DNA from 3 places in the Bombilactobacillus sp. ESL1197 genome. Region 2 is predicted to be linked to each of the others. Evidence: riboswitches for the same ligand, from Rfam matches in the RefSeq annotation. Region 2 holds a riboswitch; each other region holds the start of a gene.
The links. A riboswitch is a leader RNA that binds a small molecule or an ion and turns the genes downstream of it on or off. The one in region 2 is predicted to bind thiamine pyrophosphate.
Positions count from the first base shown of each region.

Region 1: another riboswitch for thiamine pyrophosphate. It lies ahead of thiT (energy-coupled thiamine transporter ThiT); the one in region 2 lies ahead of cytX (putative hydroxymethylpyrimidine transporter CytX).
Region 3: another riboswitch for thiamine pyrophosphate. It lies ahead of thiW (energy coupling factor transporter S component ThiW); the one in region 2 lies ahead of cytX (putative hydroxymethylpyrimidine transporter CytX).

Region 1 covers NZ_JBYLTY010000001.1:395,859-402,464, reverse strand. The annotation lists gene AC3B6B_RS01670 (6-phospho-beta-glucosidase) at 1-1,074, opposite strand, end outside; gene AC3B6B_RS01665 (DUF871 domain-containing protein) at 1,321-2,427, shown strand; gene lplA (lipoate--protein ligase) at 2,546-3,559, opposite strand; gene lplA (lipoate--protein ligase) at 3,587-4,600, opposite strand; gene thiT (energy-coupled thiamine transporter ThiT) at 4,673-5,245, opposite strand; TPP riboswitch at 5,286-5,385, opposite strand; gene AC3B6B_RS01645 (DUF4811 domain-containing protein) at 5,512-6,249, opposite strand; gene AC3B6B_RS01640 (MDR family MFS transporter) at 6,252-6,606, opposite strand, start outside.
Region 2 covers NZ_JBYLTY010000002.1:362,797-369,402, reverse strand. The annotation lists TPP riboswitch at 791-891, shown strand; gene cytX (putative hydroxymethylpyrimidine transporter CytX) at 979-2,160, shown strand; gene AC3B6B_RS07465 (hypothetical protein) at 2,447-3,175, shown strand; gene AC3B6B_RS07460 (hypothetical protein) at 3,399-3,566, opposite strand; gene AC3B6B_RS07455 (ArsR/SmtB family transcription factor) at 3,811-4,095, shown strand; gene AC3B6B_RS07450 (MFS transporter) at 4,174-5,322, shown strand; gene AC3B6B_RS07445 (hypothetical protein) at 5,650-6,606, shown strand, end outside.
Region 3 covers NZ_JBYLTY010000001.1:581,935-588,540, reverse strand. The annotation lists gene mfd (transcription-repair coupling factor) at 1-1,944, opposite strand, end outside; gene pth (aminoacyl-tRNA hydrolase) at 1,955-2,512, opposite strand; gene AC3B6B_RS02425 (L-lactate dehydrogenase) at 2,923-3,894, shown strand; gene AC3B6B_RS02420 (hypothetical protein) at 4,049-4,192, shown strand; gene cbpA (cyclic di-AMP binding protein CbpA) at 4,207-4,872, shown strand; gene thiW (energy coupling factor transporter S component ThiW) at 4,946-5,455, opposite strand; TPP riboswitch at 5,608-5,696, opposite strand; gene AC3B6B_RS02405 (C39 family peptidase) at 5,741-6,454, opposite strand.

The sequences.
Region 1 (6,606 bases), on a different contig from region 2:
ACCCTCAGGGTCAATTTGCCAGCCCCACTCAGAGGACTTGACATACGGATTAGGAGTTCCATCTTGGTCTTCATCATAATGATAATTAACTGGTTCATGGTCTTTTGCCCGAACAGCCCGGGACATATAATAGCTAAAGCCAATATAATCAACGGTGCCTTGTGCCAAAGTTGCTAAGTCTTCAGCGGTAATATCCATCTCCCAGCCTTGATTAGCTTGATAAGTCCGAAGCCAATGCGGATAACGACCATTAGATTGCACATCTTCAAACCAATACCGCGCTTCATTCGCCCGTTGGGCTTTTAACATATCCGTTGGTTTAGGACTAGCTGGATATAACGGCACCATCGCGATCATCGAACCAATTTGAAAGTCCGGATTAATTTGATGTCCGATTTGGACCGCTTTCGCACTCGCCACCAACTCATAGTGCGCGGCTTGATACATGGTCTGTTCCATATTTTCACCCGGACGTTTTAACAACCCGGAATTAGTCATCATCGAAAAATCATTTTTGTAATCGGTTTGATTATTGATCTCATTAAAAGTCATCCAATATTTAACTTTATTTTGGTAGCGCTTAAAGACAGTCTCAGCAAAATTCAAGAAGAAATCAATCACCTTACGGCTGCGCCACCCACCATATTCGGTAACTAGATGATATGGCATTTCAAAATGTGATAACGTAATGACCGGTTCAATGTTATACTTTAAGCATTCATCAAATAAGTCATCGTAAAACTTCAATCCTGCTTCATTAGGTTCTTTTTCATCGCCATTAGGAAAAATGCGCGTCCACGCAATTGACGTCCGAAAACATTTAAAACCCATTTCGGCAAACAATTTAATATCTTCCGGATAACGGTCGTAAAAATCAATGGCTTCGTGATTAGGATAGTACAGCCCGTCTTTAACACCATCGGTAATTTGCCGGGGAACACCATTAGCGCCAGCCGTCATAATATCGGCAACACTCACACCTTTATGACCTGCTTGCCAGCCACCTTCTAATTGATGCGCTGCTACAGCGCCTCCCCACAAAAAATCTGGTCGTAATTGTTTCTTGTTAGTCATCAAACAGCCTCCCAATTTATAAAAACGTTTTTATGTAACGCTTACAAGAAACATTTTACTATTTTGTTTCTAAAAATCAAGATTATGTGGTAAAAAATCAGAAACACGTTTCTCAAAGAAAAATATCTTTTTCCGTCATTCTTGCAAATTAGGCTCATTCAGTTAAACTAAAATTACAATTTAATTAATTAGTTAACACAATGCCCAAGAATTTGCTCGCTGATGAATTTGCTAAAGGAGTTTATTATGACAAAACGACAATTAGGACTATCGATTTATCCAGATCATAGCAATTTTGCAGAAGATAAAAAATACTTAGAATTGGGACACAAATACGGCTTTTCCCGAATTTTCATGAGTATGTTAGAAGTTACCGGTTCTCCGGAACAAACTAAAGCTAAATTTCAAAAAATTATTGACGTGGGTAACAAGCTCGGTTATCAAACCATTATTGACGTCGCTCCTAACATCTTTGATGAATTGAATATTTCTTACGATGATTTATCATTTTTTGCTGAATTACATGCAGCGGGCATCAGGTTGGATCAAGCTTTTGATGGAGCCACTGAAGCCATGCTGTCCTATAACCCTTACGGCTTAATTATTGAACTGAACCTCAGTAATAATGTTGATTACTTAAATAATATTTTAAGTTTTCAAGCCAATACGCCCTTTATCTATGGCTGTCACAATTTTTATCCGCAAATAGGAACTGGTTTACCCTATGATTATTTTATGGAGTGTAATCGACGCTTCAAAAAAGCTGGGATTCATACTGCCGCCTTTGTGGCAAGTCATGTGGGCGACCAAGGGCCGTGGAATGTCAACGATGGCTTACCAACTTTAGAAATGGATCGAAAATTACCTATTGCTGTGCAAGCCAAGCACTTATTTGCCTCCCAAATGATTGACGACGTGATTATCGGCAATGCTTACGCTAGTGAAAGTGAGTTGCAAGCCTTAGCCCAAACTGATCGCTATCAATTAGAATTTGACTTGGAGTTAAATGATACTGTTAATCCGGTTGAAACAGACATCATGTTCAAGCCACAACATTTTCGGCGCGGTGATATTAATCAATTAGTCATTCGTTCCACTATGCCGCGCGTTACCTATCAAGCTGTGGCCAATCCACCGCATGATAATGACCAAGTTTTCCAACGTGGCGATGTTTTAATCGGCAATGATAACTTTGGTGTTTATAAAAATGAACTGCAAATTGCTTTAGAGCCTCATCAAGATTCACGTAAAAATAAAGTCGGACAATTAAAACCGGAAGAACTATTCTTGTTGGACTTCATCAAACCGTGGACAAAATTTAAATTAACGCATCGAACTGAATCCAAGAATTAAATTCTAAGCAGAAAAAACAGCTAGCCTTAGTCCAAACTATTGCTAGCTGTTTTTTAATTGTTAGAAACTGGAACCCAAAGAATGCTGCGGGAATTGCAACGACTTTTGTTCTAATCTTTCATGGCTTTAACAAATCAACTAATTGCTGTGCCGTAAAATTGGTAAAATATTGATCCACATCAACCGAAGCTAAGGCCTGCGTTAAAGCTGATTCCGTATAGTCAATGCCAACTAAATATGCTGGTAATTCACTAACATCTTGTTGGCCAAAGAAATCTCCATAAAACTTAATTTGATCAATTTTCCCATGGTCAATCAATAACCGCGCATCAATGGTCCCCGCATTAAAATGCTGACGCTTTTGAATGGTAAATTGTGGCGATTGTCCATAAACCCAATCCCAATTGGAATATAATTCTTGGTTTAGTTGGGCAATCCCCGCCTGATCTTGAGCGTTCAAGTGATACTCTTTATCCTTGATGTCTGCTAAGTCTCGTGCTTCAAACAGACTCAACAATAAAGCATCGCGAAATTGTTCAATAGTTAAGTTTTGATATTCAGGTGCCAAGTAAGGTTTCAAGTTCGTCACGCGACTACGGACTGACTTAATACCCTTAGACGCAATTTTATCAGGCGCCACCTTGAGTGCTTGGCTCAAAACATCTAAGTTCACATCATAAGTCAACGTCCCGTGCGAGAAAGTTTTGCCATTTTTAGTATACATGGCATTGCCGGAAAACTTTTTACCAGCAATTAATAAATCATTGCGCCCAGAAACTTCTACCCCCGTGGCTCCCATCCGCTGTAAAGCTGCTACAATCGGTTGGGTCATTTTTTGAAAATCGCCAAACCGCTCATCTTGCGCATTAATCACAAAACTAAAAGAGACGTTACCTAAGTCATCATACACGGCGCCACCACCCGAAAGCCGTCGGGTAACCGTAATTTGGTGTGCTTTCACGTAATCTAAGTTTAATTCTTCCAAAGTATTTTGATTGCGTCCCACAATAATACACGGTTTTTGAATATAGAACAAAACCAATGGTTCATCAAAGTCCTTATTGTTCATTAAATATTGTTCGGTTGCCAGATTTTCACGAATATCTTGTGCTGGCATGCAAAAATAATACACGGTTCTGCACTCCTTTGGAAAAGATTTTTAAGGTGTCACTAGCTTGATCAAATCATCTGCTTTAATACCGGTAAAATACTGGTCTAAATCAATCGTTTGTAATTTTTGAGCAAGATGATCATAATCATAAGTCACACCTTGAAGTTGTTGTTCTAATTGTTCAACATCTTGTGTACCAAAGAAATCACCGTAAAACTTAGCTTGACTAATCTTGCCTTGCTCAATGACAAACCGTGCATCAATGGTCCCCATCTCAAAGTGTTGGCGATTCTTCACGGTAAACTCGGGTGATTTGCCGTACACCCAATCCCAATTAGCGTAAATGTCTGTTTTTAATTGCGCAATTGCTTGCTGGTCTTGGGCGGTAATTTGGTATTCATGATCTTTAATGTCCGCTAAATCATCAGCTTGAAAGAGACTTAATAACAAAATATCGCGAAATTGTTCCGTCGTTAAATTTTGATACTGTGCATCTAAATACGGCCGAATATTCGTTACCCGACTGCGCACCGACTTAATACCTTTAGAAGCAATCTTATCTTTGGGTACATGCAAGGCTTTTGTCAAGACGTCTAAATCGACATCATACGATAAAGTACCATGTGAGAAAGTTTTGCCATTCTTGGTATACATGGCATTGCCCGAAAACTTTTTACCGTCTATTAAAATATCATTGCGCCCGGAAACTTGTGCCCCAGTTGCCCCTAAGCGGTGTAAGGCGTCAACCAGCGGTTGGGTTATTTTTTTAAAGTCACCAAACTTTTCATCTTTTGCATCGACTACAAAACTAAAACAAAGATTACCTAAGTCTTGATATACTGCGCCGCCCCCCGAAAGTCGTCGAGTAACCGTGATTTGATGTTGACGGACATAGTCGTTATTCAATTCTTCAATTGTGTTTTGATTATGACCAACAATAATACAAGGACTTTCAATATAAAACAATACTAGTGGTTCATCAAAATCCTTATTATTCATTAAATACTGCTCAGTGGCTAGATTATCACGGATATCATGCGATTGCATTACTACATAGTACATTCAGAGCACCTCTCTTTATAAACGTTTTCAATAACATTATAAAGAAATTAAACTCAAATGACTATCTTTAATTTATTTTGTTTTTAAATTTAATAATTTAACTAAAATATTTTTTAAACAGCCAAAGACGATTAACGCAAAAACTAAACTGGCAACTGCACTACCACCATTAACTAATAACGACCATGTCCACGGATTAAATGCTTTGGGAGCATAAGAACTCCACACCAAGACGCCCGCCACAAAATGACAAAAGTATTTGATAAATAATGCAACACTACTACTAACTAATACTGCTGGCAAAATCGATCGGTGTTGTTGAATCCGCTGCTCAATCACAGGTGCCCAAAGACCAGCTAAGCCTAAGACCCCAAAGGCCACAGGATATTCCAATATTCCTTGCCACACATTTAAAACCGAACCACTACTTAAGCCTCGTAAAATCAAATCCAATAATCCCCACACAATACCAGCGATAATGCCGGCTTTAACACCCCGGCGCCAAGAATATAAACACAAAGGAACGACTCCATACAAAATCTCAATTGAGGAAATTCCTAAACTGTGAGGAATATACGACAAAGCCATGGCTAGCGCCACGATGATTGCACCTTCAACCAACGTTTGTAACTTATTTTTTGACATCAAAAAACACTCCTTTTTAACTATCTCGCAAAAAAGAGTGTCTACCACTCATCACAATTCCTACGCTTGTACTAACAAACAGGTTCCAAGGGTCTGAACTTAATCACTCTCAGCTATTTAGAGCTCCCCTTTGCGATGATAATCTGATTTAATTTAATTCGAGTGTAACCGAATTGATGTTAAAACACAAGAAAACATCCAAAAAAATAGACTTTTGAGAAATTTCTCAAAAGTCTATTTGGAACATTTAGTTGTTGTCACACAGTTTATTGACCAACTGCTTTTTTAATCAATTGCGTTTGAAATTCTTGCGCATATTGTTTACTCAAAGCTGCCATCTGGGCCTTATTAGTCATTAAACTAGGATCTTTCTTCGCTGCAGCAGCCAATTTTTGTTTAACATAAGCTTGAGCTTGTGTTTTAACTTGCGCTTGACCAGCTGGCGTTTTCATTTGGGCCATTTTCTTTTGTAATTGCTTAACTTGATTCATTGATAAATGTAACCAATTCTTAGGCAAATAGAACGTATTAACCCGTTTAACTAATTTATTATCCATCCCAGAAACGCCAAACCAAATCTTATCCGCATTTGATTTATACTTCCAACGCGTAACCGTCTCTTTTAAAGAACCGTCCTGTTTAGTGGTGGACTTAATGTGGTTATTAGAAATTGTTTCTTCATTAACTTGTGAATGAACGGGCTTTTTCTGATCTGGATCAGTTTTATAAACTTGCACCGTTTCTTTTCCATTGGTACCCACAGTCTTATACAACATTAAGTTCAAGCCATTAGCTGATTTAGCTGGGTAAATCTGGGTAGTTTTACTTTCGGTCACTTGGTGCATACCGAAGTGATTATAATCATTCAAGACTAAAAAGACGAGTGACAATCCGAAAATAATTAAAGCAATAAGCGTAGCGAATGTCCGTAAAAGTGGTTTTCTTAAATAGACAAAACTCATAAAGGTAGCGACTGCACCGATAACTAAAGTTACTAAAATCATGCCTATTCACCCCCCTTTACTACTTTGTTCACATCAACATCTTTAGCCTGGTTCTTTTCTTTTAAGAAGAAGGCCAAAACCACACCAATCACAGCAAAGACTAAGGAGAACATAAAGGAAGCATGATAACCTGCTAAAGTCGCATTTAAGAAGTCATGTTTATATTGGAATGGTGCCGCATGCAATAAATGCTTACCTGGTTGTTGACCTTTAGTAACATTAGTCAATAACGTAATCATAATCGCTGAACCAATCGAAGACGCAATCTGACGTGCCGTGTTGTTAGCTGCCGTACCGTCAGCAATTAAATCATCTGGTAAAGCATTCATTCCGGAAGTGGTAACTGGCATCAAGACC
Region 2 (6,606 bases):
TCTTTAAAAATAAAAGGTAAACTTATAAGCATCTAAATAATTATTTATTTAGAGCCTTTTTTAACTTTGATAAGTATCAAACAATTTCAAAATTTAAATAACAACTAAAAATATGTTACGTGAAATTTAGATTATTAAACACTTAATCAGTTTTTTTACTGAACGTTGAACACGGTTATATATTTGGATGTATTTTTCACTTAATGTTAATGCAATAAAAATACTTTAGATAAATTTGAAAAATACTAAAGTTCAGTTTCTATAAAAAATTAGGCAAATGTATTTTGGGTATCAAAATGATACCCAAAGGTACAAGTCCTATGAGCAATAATTCTTTAATCATTAAAAATAATAATATATCTTAAATATATAAGGCTTTGATAACAAATTATTTTGTTTAGTTAATTAGTATTTATTACTATAATGTATTTTACTTACTGTAGAAATTAGATTCCAAATATATATATATATATATATATAAGCTCTTTTAAACGTAGATCTATATGGTCAAAAAATACTATTATTAAATAATAAGGCATAATAATTTAAAAAATATAGTTTTATCACCATTTAAATATTCAAATAAAGTCAGTGAACCAATTATTAACATTTAAAGTAACGTTCTTTGTTAAAAAATACATAGCAGAAGCTTCTTGCTTAATTTTCACACAGGATAAGCAAGTTGCGGATATCTATTCTTTTTCCAACATTGGTTTCATGCCCAAATACATATCAATTAAATGTTGTACTTTTTATGTAAACGTTATAAACTAGCATCTGTAAACATATAATTATCGCAAAGGGGAGCCTATCTGTGCTGAGAATGATGAAAATCAGACCCTTCGAACCTGTTTTGTTAAGACAAACGTAGGAATTGTGATCAATTGAAAGTATTCTTTTTGCGAAATTGTTGCTGAATCGTAAAAGAATACTTTTTTATTGCCACAACCAAGTATTTATTCGGAAAGTGTGTGCAAAATGCAACAAACAAAGTTGAGTAGTTTATTTTTATTGTGGCTGGGAACAGCAATCTCAATTGCTGAAATTGTTACTGGAACCTTAATGGCTCCCCTAGGATGGGGGAAGGGTATTAGTGCCATTATTATCGGGCACTTGATTGGCTGTTTTTTATTTTTATTACCCGCAGCTTATCTTTCAGCAATTAAACAACAACCAGCCATTGCCGTCACACAAAGTATCTTTGGTAAGGCTGGAGTTGAAATTTTCTCTGGTTTGAATGCGTTACAGTTACTCGGTTGGACGGCAGTGATGATAGTCAATGCGCAATTGGCTTTAAATAGTCTGGCACAGAAGTTATTTAATTATCATAATACCGTGGTCATGGCAGTAATTGTAGCGGGATTAATTATTATTTGGCTATTATTGAACCATCAATGGCTCTTTCGAATCAATAATTTAGTAGTTATTCTCTTAGCTATCGGGATGCTTTTAGTAGCAGGAATTTTGCTGACACATTCTTTCCCTCATGCACAGCAGCTAAAACTCACTCCGATCAGTTTTGGCAGTGCGGTAGAACTCAACGTGACGATGGTCTTATCTTGGCTACCATTGATTGGTGATTATACCTATCAAGGACAGCAGCCAGTGAAGGAAAGTTTAGTGAGCGTCCTGGGTTACTTTCTCGGTAGCTGTGCCATGTTTGTCCTAGGATTATTAGCCGTTTTAAAATCTGGACAAACTAATTTTAACCAAACCCTAGCACAAACCAATTTGGGCATCATCGCTTTATTAATTATCATCTTCGCGACCGTTACCACAACCTTTATGGATGCTTACTCCGCAGCAACTAGTTTAGATAATATCTGGCATTTAAACCATGTCAATTATTGGGCTGTTGGTATTACGATCTTGGGCTTATTAATTGCACTCAATGTTTCTTTAAAGTATTACCAAAACTTTTTAAACTTTATCGGTGCTATTTTTACGCCATTATTTGCCATTTTATTTGTCAGTGTCTTCTTAATTAAACAAAGGCTCAACTTTTTCTGGAATTTCTGGTGGTGGTTAGTGGGCGTTGTAGCATATTACTTGCTGCAAAAATTAGACTTCATTGGTGGCACTACCTTATTATTACTGGTGATCATCACCAGCGCACTGCTCATCACGGCGACTTTCAGTAAAAAGTATGATTTTAAATAATTAATGCTGTTACATTAATTAGTAGTAGCATTTTTCAAAAGTAAGATTTCTATCAAATTTAACCTCAATTTTTGATTAGTTATTGCACTATCTGTTAAATTTTATTAAAAATTAATTAAATAATAGCCATTATTTGCAATTACTAGTACTGATTTATGCTATATTTAAATTAATCTTTATGAACAAAGCTAAAGGAGTTGATATCATTAAAAGCCAGATCACACACTGAAAGAACCAAGTTAAGATTTCAACATAAAATTTAATTTGACAAGGATGAAAATTAAAAATGAAACTAAAGTTATCCAGTAGCAGCTTCTTACTTGCCCTAATCGGCTGTTTAATGTTAGCTGTACAACCAGTTCAAGCAAAAAACTACGTGACATCAGCTACTAATTTACAAGTTAGTTCCGGCAATACTGCAGTACCCTTATACAGTGATGCTGATTGCACGCAACCAACCGGGGCCACTTTATCAACTAAAATCAACAATTGGCAAGTCTTCGCCATTGGCCAAGCTAGTCCAGCAGCCAATGCTCAGCGCTTATCTTATAAACTAGGGGCCAAGGCCTGGGTCAAAAGTAGCGATGTCTTTTTAGGTGGTGTCGTTAAAAATCAAAAGCCAAATAACTTATTAGAGGCCTATTCTAATTACCAACGGGTGCCAATTTATGATTCACCACAACTTTGGCACATTACTGGTTATTTGAATTCCAACATTGCTGATTGGAAAATCAGTAAGTATGCTAGTAACAGTGCCACCGGAAATCCCATTACGCGGGTGGACTTAGGAGCTAACCAATGGGTGGATGCCACTAATGACGTAGTGGCCGTGCGTTCGCTATATATTTTTGAAAAGGGGACTCAACTGTTTAACCAGTTTGGAACACCAACGACTAAAATCCAAGCTGACGACTTTTACAAAGTTTATGGTATTAAAAACATCAACGGACAAAATTATGTCAAATTAGGAACCAACAAACAATGGGCCAACTTAAGTGAAGCTCACACTAACTAATTATGTAAAAAACAGTCTTTATATATCAATATATCGCTTTGAATTATCAAGTTAGTATATTGATATGTATGTAAGACTGTTTTTTTAGCTTTTAAAACTACTTCATTTTTAATTTGTACGAATTATAACCTTTAATAAACTCCGCAATTTCATCCGCACGATGATCAAAGAGTTTGTTTAAGACATCAACTGCTAATTGAGGATAAACTTTAAAAGATCCATGCTACTGATAATCGTTTTGAGCCTGCTGTTCGCCCATGGCAAAATCTGTCATTGATGCATTATTCTTGTGGGCTTTTTGTTGCTGCCAAGCCATATATGCCAATTGCACATCATCATAATTGCCAGCTTCATAGTTTCCTTTGACATAATCATAAATTTTCTTGAACATTTTTTACTTTCCTTCCGTGAACTACCTCAGCTCTATAGTAACAAATTCTTTGGTGGCAGTTTAATCATGTTCCAAAGCCAATATTAGCACATTTCAACTGAGCAGCGAGGTGATTTTTTCCCAATTCAATTACTCGTTAATCTATGCCATCAGTTTCAATTTAAAATTTGACATTTCAGCTTGATAATGTTTTAATACAAATCGTTAATTCGATATTTCCAAAAATACAAACAAGGAGTAAAAAATGAATTCTGACGAAATTAGAGTAAAAATTCTTAAAGCTTTAGCCGACGAAGGACGCTTAAAAATTATTCGAATCCTGTCTAACAGTCACCGTGAAATGACCTGTGGTGAAATTGCAGCGCATTTAAACTTAAGTGATTCCACCGTTTCATATCATTTACGAGCTATGCGGGAGGCCGGTTTAACCAAGACCCGTAAAGATGCACAAACACGTTTGATTAGCATCAACGAAGCCACCTTTGCGCAGTACTTGCCCGGATTTTTAACAACTTTGACAGACCACTAAAAAATTTTAGAGCTAATTTCGATATATTTAGAAATAGCGAATTACAACTTGATTAAATGAAACGGAAGTCTTCAATAGATGAAAAAATATGCTAGTTTATTCTTTTTAACAATGTTTTTAATTGGTACGGATACATTTTTAATTTCGCCATTATTACCTACTTTGAGCCACATTTATCATATTCCAACTGCAATTTCCGGTTGGTTAGTGAGTGCCTATGCCATTGGTTATGCAGTCTTTGCTTTAATTTCCGGCCCTATTTCTGACGGCCATGATCGCAAAAAAGTCATGTTATGGGGCTTATTAAGTTTTGCCCTCGCAACTTTACTCTGTGCGTTTGCCAACAGTTTTCCTTTAATGCTAATCTTTCGCTTTTTGGCTGGCGTCAGTGCTTCTTTTGTGACACCACAAGTCTGGGCCTCTATTCCCGTAGTGATTCCGCGAAAACAAGTAGTCAAAGTCATGGGTTACGCCACGGCAGGGATCTCTGTTGCGCAAGTCATTGGGATTCCCATTGGCAGTTATTTAGCCGCTAGTTCTTGGCACACTCCATTCTATGTTATCTCAGGAGCAGCTTTCTTGTTATTACTATTGTTATTTTTCACCTTACCCGAATTAGAAATTAAGTCCCGCCAACATCTCTCCTTTATTCAAATCTATCAACAAATTTTAACTAATCACCAAGCTCTAAGCCAATTAATCGTTTACTTAATTTTCCAAACAGGCGCGTTTACGGTCATGACCTTTGTCTCAACTTGGTTTCAGGCGGACTTTCAGCTCTCTTTATCAACAATTGGTACAGCACTCTTGGTCGCTGGCCTGGGTAATTTAATTGGCTCTCTCATCAGCGATAAAATCGTTCAACATTTTGGTCTGAAAAAATCGTTCATGAGTATTGCGTTACTTTTAATCATTGTAGATTTACTAACCATTACTGCCGCAAACTTTTGGTTCGCAGAAATTATTTTAATCTTAATTTATTTGTTAAACGGACTAATCTTGCCCTTATTCATGACCATGTTTCAAACGACGGTGCCCAATGCTGGCAGCACTATTTCTTCATTATCCAATTCTGCTATGTATTTAGGCGAAACCTGCGCTGGTATAATCGGGGGCCTCTTATTCAAAACCTTTAAAAACTATCTCGGTATTGGTTTATTTGCCGCTATGATGATCATCATAGCCTTAACCATCCGTTGGGCCTTAAACTTAAGAACAGAACGTTGAGTGAAGACCTGAACATCAGCACTATTTATTTTTACTACTCAAGAAGTGCTTATAATTACGCGGTCTTCATTACTATCCGTAACCGGAATGGTAGCAGCACCTCAGCTTATAAATACAAACCGCTGAAAAGTAATGTTCGTATCTATACCGAACATTTTCTTTTTACATAAATTTCTTAATTGGTCTTTATATAATCAAAAGACACATTTTAAAGCATTTGTGCCTTTTGATTACCTTTGATAACGCTTGTAATGGTCATTATAGTATACTATTTGAACTAGCAACCTACAATCCACCAATTAAATCACGTGAAAGGATATAATAACAATGACTCAAGAAAAAACACCATTACACTTAGCCAAAAGTACTGCAGAATACCGTTTATTAGGACAAGAAAAAAATAAAATTAATCCGTGGGAAGAGCACGTTCATTTCGACGGCTTAAAAGAATCATTTGAATGGTTTTTTACTAAAGTTGATACCACCGAAGCTAGTGTTGTGATTGGCATTACAACGGCCCCCTTTTTTCAAGGTGAGTTAGGTCTGAAACCCACTTTAGATGTGATGATTAATTTTTCTAACGGTAAAAATATTATGAAACACCTTGAATTCGATCCTGCAGACTTTTCCATTTTAAAAAATAACTCTGGGGTGGCCGTTGCTCAAAATTACTACCAAAGTACTCAACTGCAACAATTTCATGCCCACGCTGAAGTTGATGATCTTGTGATTGACTTAGAGGTTACACCACAAGCACCAGTCTGGCATCCTGAAACAGGACACTTTCTTTTCGGACAAGAACAAGAAAATTATTTTGGCTTTTTTGTAGTACCACCAACCCCCACAGCTCATGTAACAATTCACAGTAAAGAATTAAACCTGGATACTGATGGAACCGGCTACGTCGATCGGGGTTGGATGAATAAGCCCTTGGGGGAAATCTTAAATAACTGGAATTGGTATTACTGGAATTTCAACGAGTACACTGTGATGGCTATTAACATCACTTTTGAAAAAGAATACGGCTATCCTGAATACCCACTTTTTATGGTATATAAAAATGGTGAACTATTAGCTGGCGGGCCAGACACTCAAAATAATGAGCATTTGCAATATACTGTTAATCAACAACATTACGATGCAAGTATCCAACGGAACGTGATTGATGCATTCACTTATTCCTATCATGAAGCAAACAAAAGCTTTACTTTAAATGTCCACAATGATCAACAAATCGAAGTACAAAAATGGTTTAATGCCTTACCAGGAGCATTGGCACAAAAG
Region 3 (6,606 bases), on a different contig from region 2:
ACCCACTAATAGCCGTTCCATGGGATGGGGTTTTTCCATATCCGCTTTCACTTCCGCAATACTGCGCAATTGATCTGGTGTTTCAATATAAGCAAATTGTTCGTCAAACTTTGTTTGCAAATCATCATCTGGGGAAAAAGCAAAACCCGGTTCTGATTCTCGCTGAGCATATAATTTTACCAAATCATCAGCAATATCTTCGATGTTTTTTTGAACTTTTTGCTTAGTCTTATGCCATTCACTACCACCTAACTTATTTAACTTCGGTGATTTGCCTTCAGCAGACACATATTTTTGGACCATGTTCAATTGCGTAACGGGAATAAACAACTTGCCATCATCACGATACTCAATGGTCATATAGTCCTGGTGCTTACCGTCCACTTCTAATGTCTGCGTACCCAAGAATTTACCAATACCATGATTAACATGGACTACGTAATCTCCCGGTTTCAAATCCGTATAACTTTTTAATCGTTGCGCATTACTAATCGTTGAACGGACACGTTTGCGTTGCGGCTGGCGATTGAATAACTCCTTATCAGTAATAATAACCACTTTTTCTTGGGGCAGATCAACGCCAGCATGAAAACCGCCAGCTACTAATTGAGTCTGACCTTTTTGTAAAGTGGTAAGCGTTGCGGTTTTGGCTGTGATCTCAAAATCGGCTAAAGTTCGTTGTAATTTTTGTAAATTACTTTGATTACTGATTAATAAAACAATCGTGTATCCTTGCTTTTGCCACCGGTTGATCTCCGTCTTTAATAACGGTAAATTACTAAAAAATTGTTGAACACTGCGGCTATTTACATGCAGCAATTGCTGTAAGCGAAAAGTATAACTACTTCTTTGAAATAATGATAGATAAATTTGCGGCTGCTGGATTTTAGTCGTCACTTGATTAAATGTTTGCCGCAATTGTTGTTGTGGCAATAACTTCCCTGTTTCCAATTGTCCGCTCATCCACGCCGTATTTTCTTCAACATTGGCGCGCTCTTGTTCTTGCAAACGATTATAGTCATCGTAAACCAAAACCCCAGTGGGCGCTAAATAATCAGTTAACGTCGTAGTCGTAGAATATAATAAATCCACATATTGATTTAAATTAGCTGGCAGTTGTGCACGTAACATTTGGTCAATATCAGCTTGAAAATTGGTCCGTAACGCCTTTTTAGTAGCGTCATCTTTAATTTTCTTTAAATCAGCTTGCAAACGCTTTTGTAAGTGTTGACCACTTTGCTTCAAGGCTTCTGGCGTGACTAATTGATCTTGCGCTGGTGTAATGGTAATTTGTGATAACTGCGCTTGGCTGCGTTGACTTTGCGGGTCAAATTCATGAATCGTATCAAGCTCATCGCCAAACAATTCTAATCTAACTGGTTGGTTACTGGTTAACGGATAAAAGTCTAAGATATCGCCGCGCAAAGCAAACTCACCAGGATGGGCAACTAAACTATCCCGCCGATATCCCAAAGTCACTAGTTGTTGTAGCAGGTGTTCCACCGTAATTTCTTGGCCGACTTTTAAACTTACTTGCGCTTCAGCAAATTGTTCTGGTGTTGGTAACAAATATTCCAGACCACTAACCGAAGTCACCACAATTCCCGGACGTTTCGTCTGTAAAAAATTCAAAGCTAAAATCCGTTGCCGTAAAGCCTGCGGTGAGCTAGTTGCTACTTGCGTCGCAATTAAGGCTTCCACTGAAAAGTTATACAGTTGCTGTGCTGGTAGCAATTGGTGTAAATCATCACATAACAAATCTGCATGGTAATTATTATCAGTAACGAGCAACACTGGTTGTTGTGTTTGCTCAACTAAAGTGGCTAAAAATAATGCTTTAGCCGATCCACTAAGACCCGTCAATAATTGTTTTGATTGCGGTTGTAATTGCGCAATAAATTTTTTCAAATCATGATTTTGTTTTAAAAAATCAACTAGTTGCACTATCTTTCTCCTAATTAAAATCATTCATTGTTTGTTGAAAATTATCCGTAGTAATCCATTGTTCAATCGCTTCAGCTGCCCGCTGGATGCCAGCTTGCGCCTGGGGCGCATCAGCCTCAGAAAATGGATCTAACACCCAATTAATCACTTGTGAACGTTTAGGATGCCCAATTCCAATCTTAACCCGCTTGAATTCTTTGGTTCCGACCGCAGAGATAATACTTTTTATACCATTATGTCCACCAGCTGAGCCTTGTTGACGTAAACGGACCTTCCCAATTGGCATATCTAAATCATCTTGAATCACTAAAATTTCTTCCGGACGAATTTGATAATAATCCATGAGCATTCGTACCGCATTACCTGAAGTATTCATAAATGTTAAGGGCTTAACTAAATAAATTGCTTCGCCCTGTAATTTAAAACGCACATCTAGTGCGGAACATTCTTTTTTGTTTAATTCCACTTGATAATACTGGGCCAATTGATCAATTGTCATAAACCCCATATTATGTTTTGTCTGATCATATTGTACGCCCGGATTGCCTAATCCAAAAATTGCCTTCATAATTTTTCACCTAGTTTTCAAGTTTTAATTACATAATTTATTAACTAATATTGCTTAATTTTTCCAATTCAATCTTTCTCTAAAAAATTTAAGTCCCTTCGACTTAAAATGCTAGTGTTTAGGTTATCACTAATAATTAATGTTCGTTGTGGTTGAAAACAAAGCCCAGCAATTAATATTAATAGCTCGTAATTTTTGATTTCAACATAATTTTAACAAGCATTGCTGCTTGATTATAACATTTATCTTGAAAAAATATCCGTCATAGTAATGGAACTCAAATAGCTTTCTCAGGCTATTTTAGTCTAATTTAATAGTGTCAAATTACACAAACCACTTTTTTTTCAGAAACTTGCGTGGTAAAATCAAGTCGTGCAGTTATTAACAAAGTAAAAAAAGGGGTAGAATTCATGACAAGTATTACAGATAAAAACCATACTAAAATTTTATTAGTTGGTGATGGTGCTGTTGGTTCAACATTTGCTTACGCAATGACTTTACAAGGTATTGCTAACGAAATTGGCATTACTGATATTGCTAAAGATAAGACCAAAGGTGACGCATTGGACCTTGCTGATGCCACACCTTTAAGTTATCCAACTAAACTTTATTCTGCTGAATATAGTGACGCCAAAGATGCTGATATCGTTGTCATTACTGCTGGTGCTCCACAAAAGCCCGGTGAGACGAGATTAGATTTAGTTAATAAGAATTTAAAGATTCTACAAACGATCATTAAACCAATCGTTGATTCTGGATTTAATGGAATCTTTTTAGTTGCTGCTAACCCAGTAGATATTTTAACTTATGGTACTTGGAAGATTTCTGGTTTCCCAAGAGAACGGGTTATCGGTACTGGTACTTCACTAGATACTGCTCGTTTACGGAAATTTGTTGGTCAAGAATTAAATGTTGACCCTCGTTCAGTTCACGGCTATATCTTGGGTGAACACGGTGATAGTGAATTTGCTGCCTGGTCTCATGTAACAGTTGGGGGCTTAACAATGGCTGAATTGCGTGCTACTCATCCAGAATTAACCGAAGAAAAATTAGCTGAACTCAATGATACCATCGTTAATGCTGCTTACGACATTATTAATACTAAAGGTGCTACCTTCTATGGTATTGGTACTGCTTTAGCACGAATCTGCCAAGCTTTGTTACGTGATGAAAATACTGTTTTACCATTATCCGTTGGGATGAACGGTCAATACGGTGTCCAAGATCTATACATCAGTTCACCAACTGTGATTAACCGCAATGGTGTCCAAAAGATTTTGGAAATTCCTTTAACTGATGCCGAAAAAGCTAAAATGGACAATTCTGCAGCGCAATTACGGAAAGTTGCTGAAGATAGCTTTAAAGAAGTTGGCATTAAATAATTTAATTAAACAAAAGACTGAATCAGAGATTGGAGCAATCAGAGTAACAATCACTTCAGTCTTTTTTTATGGCCAAATTAATCGTCATTAATTTGTCAAACCCGGAACTTGGCTTTACAATAAAAGATAATAGATAATGATTGGAGGTTCATCAATGAAGAAGTTCATGATTATTTTATTAGTCTTATGTGTGTTATGCGTTTTAGGTGGCATTGCTTTAGAAAATTGGTGGTTAGGTATTGTACCTTTGTTTGTTGCCTTTTGGCCAGCAGCTTATTTTGCTTCCAGCGATGAGTAGTAAAGGAGACAATCATGCTGATTAAATCACTTGTTTTAAAAAAACAATTTTTAACTACGGTTCAAGAATCAGTTACTTTAGCTGAAGCTTTACAAATTTTAGAAGATACTGGTTTTCGGTGTGTCCCGATTTTAGATGAAACGGGAACAATCTTTCGGGGCAATATTTATAAAATGCACATTTACCGTCACAAATCACGTGGGGGTGATATGAACTTACCAGTTACCTATCTAATCAAGAATGCAACCAAAACCATTCCCGTGAACGCTCCCTTTTTTAAAGTCTTTTTTAATATTAAAGATTTACCTTACATTGCTGTTTTAGACGAGAACAACCATTTTTACGGAATTTTAACACATACTAAATTATTAAATATGTTATCTGAAGCCTGGAATATTAATACTGGTAGTTACGTCTTAACGGTAATTTCCTCGGGACAAAGCGGCGAATTAGCAGCTATGTCTTCAATTATTAGTCGCTATGCTAATATTGCTGGTTGCTTAACCTTGGATGCCCGCAAAACAGCTCTCGTACGGCGGAATTTATTTACGTTACAATCGGGACTGACACCAGCTACGCTAGCAAAAATTGTTCATGAACTAGAAGAAAACAACTTTCGCGTAGCCGAAATTGATGATTTGCAAAAGGGCACTATTTTAAACGAGCTCCCCCAAGCTTAAAGTCAATTGAAGAATTTTTTTAATACTAAAATGAGGCTCGGACAATTTTGGTCCGAGCCTCATTTTTTATTTTTTAACGAAATAACTTTTGGATCTTTTGAAAGGTAGATAATTTACCCAATTTAATTAATAATAAACAAGATACAATAGAACCCATAATGGCTGCGCCTAAAAAACGGGGCGTATAAACGAATAAATATAAGCCACTAGCTGATCCTGTGAACCAGGCCATTACTGGATAAGATAATAATGAACCAATAATGCCCGTACCAATTATTTCTCCCAGAGCAGCTGCCCACGAATGCGGCCAAACTTTGTAAAAGAATGCCGCTAAAAAAGCGCCAAAAACCGCTCCTGTTAAAGCTAATGGCGGAATACCTAAAAATAGCATCCGCATTAACCCACAAATCAAGGCCATCAACGTCGCAGCGAACGGATTCATTAATACCGCCGCAATGATATTGACAACACTCGACATGGGAGCCATGCCCTCGACTCTCAAAATTGGTGATAGGATAAAATCCAACGCAATCATTAATGCTATCACTGTTAATCTTTTGACCTGCAAACTTTGTTTCGTCATCACTGTTTCCTCCAACTATTGAATTAAAGTCGAAGGGGGTTCACAGCCTTAAAAACATCTTGAAGCCAAAATAAGTTCAAGAACTAATCAGCTTCAGCCAGATCTCAAAACAATTCCCTTATCTCAAGATCAGTTATCAACAATTAGCTGCCAGCTTATTTTGTGTCTATTCCTGCGCTAGTATTATCTAGATCAGGTTCACGAGTATGTTCTCAGCTATTTAGCACCCCGTAGACTTTCTAAAATTCATTATAGTAGCTTTTGTTGATTTAGGAACACCCAAATTTATTTTTGACTTAAATATAAATATTGAGCTCGCATTCCCGTAAAGGAACGCAATAATTTTTTAATTGGAACTTTCCGATCTTTTTTCTTGAGTGGGTCATTTACATAAAAATAATGTTGATCAATACCAGTCACAACTACCGAATGAATCAAAGGACTGACGGTCATTGTTCCTGAAGGCGTCTTCCATTTGAGCAAATCATTTTTGGTCACTGGTTGAAAATCTAACGTAGCCAAAATCCAAACTGGTTTCTCATGGTGTATCAAACGTTTTAAATCGGCTGGCTGTAAATTTTCGCCACTGTGAACCTGATATTTGTTACCGACAATTTGCCGACACAACTTACTAATTGGTTCCACGTAAACGCCCATAGCTGCATAACCATCTTTGATATTACCAACAAAACCCTTACGCGGATCACCATGGTGCGTCGCATCTACCAAAAAAGGCTGACGGTCAATCTGAGCTGCCAAGTCATTTTTAGTTTCGTGAAAACCATAGTATCGCAATAACATTGACAATGAAGTCACTTCACAGCCATTTTTTAAAGGATTATCCTCTAGTTGATTTTCGTAAGGTACATCTAATAAAACCTCTTGATGGTAAGTGAACGGATTATGCAGACCATCGGCGGCGATAAACAAATAATAACCTAGACCACCAACTAAGAAGATTGCTAAAAAGAATATGACGAACTTTGTAGTTTTTTTCATATAAATAATTATACTCAGATACTGGCTTTTTTGTACGATAATTATTAATTTCGCTAGTTAAAAAAAGTTAAAACAAAAAATGCCCACAAATTTTTAAAAATTTGCGAACATTTTTGTGAAGACTGCTTTCTCAAATGCTATTTAGTACTTCC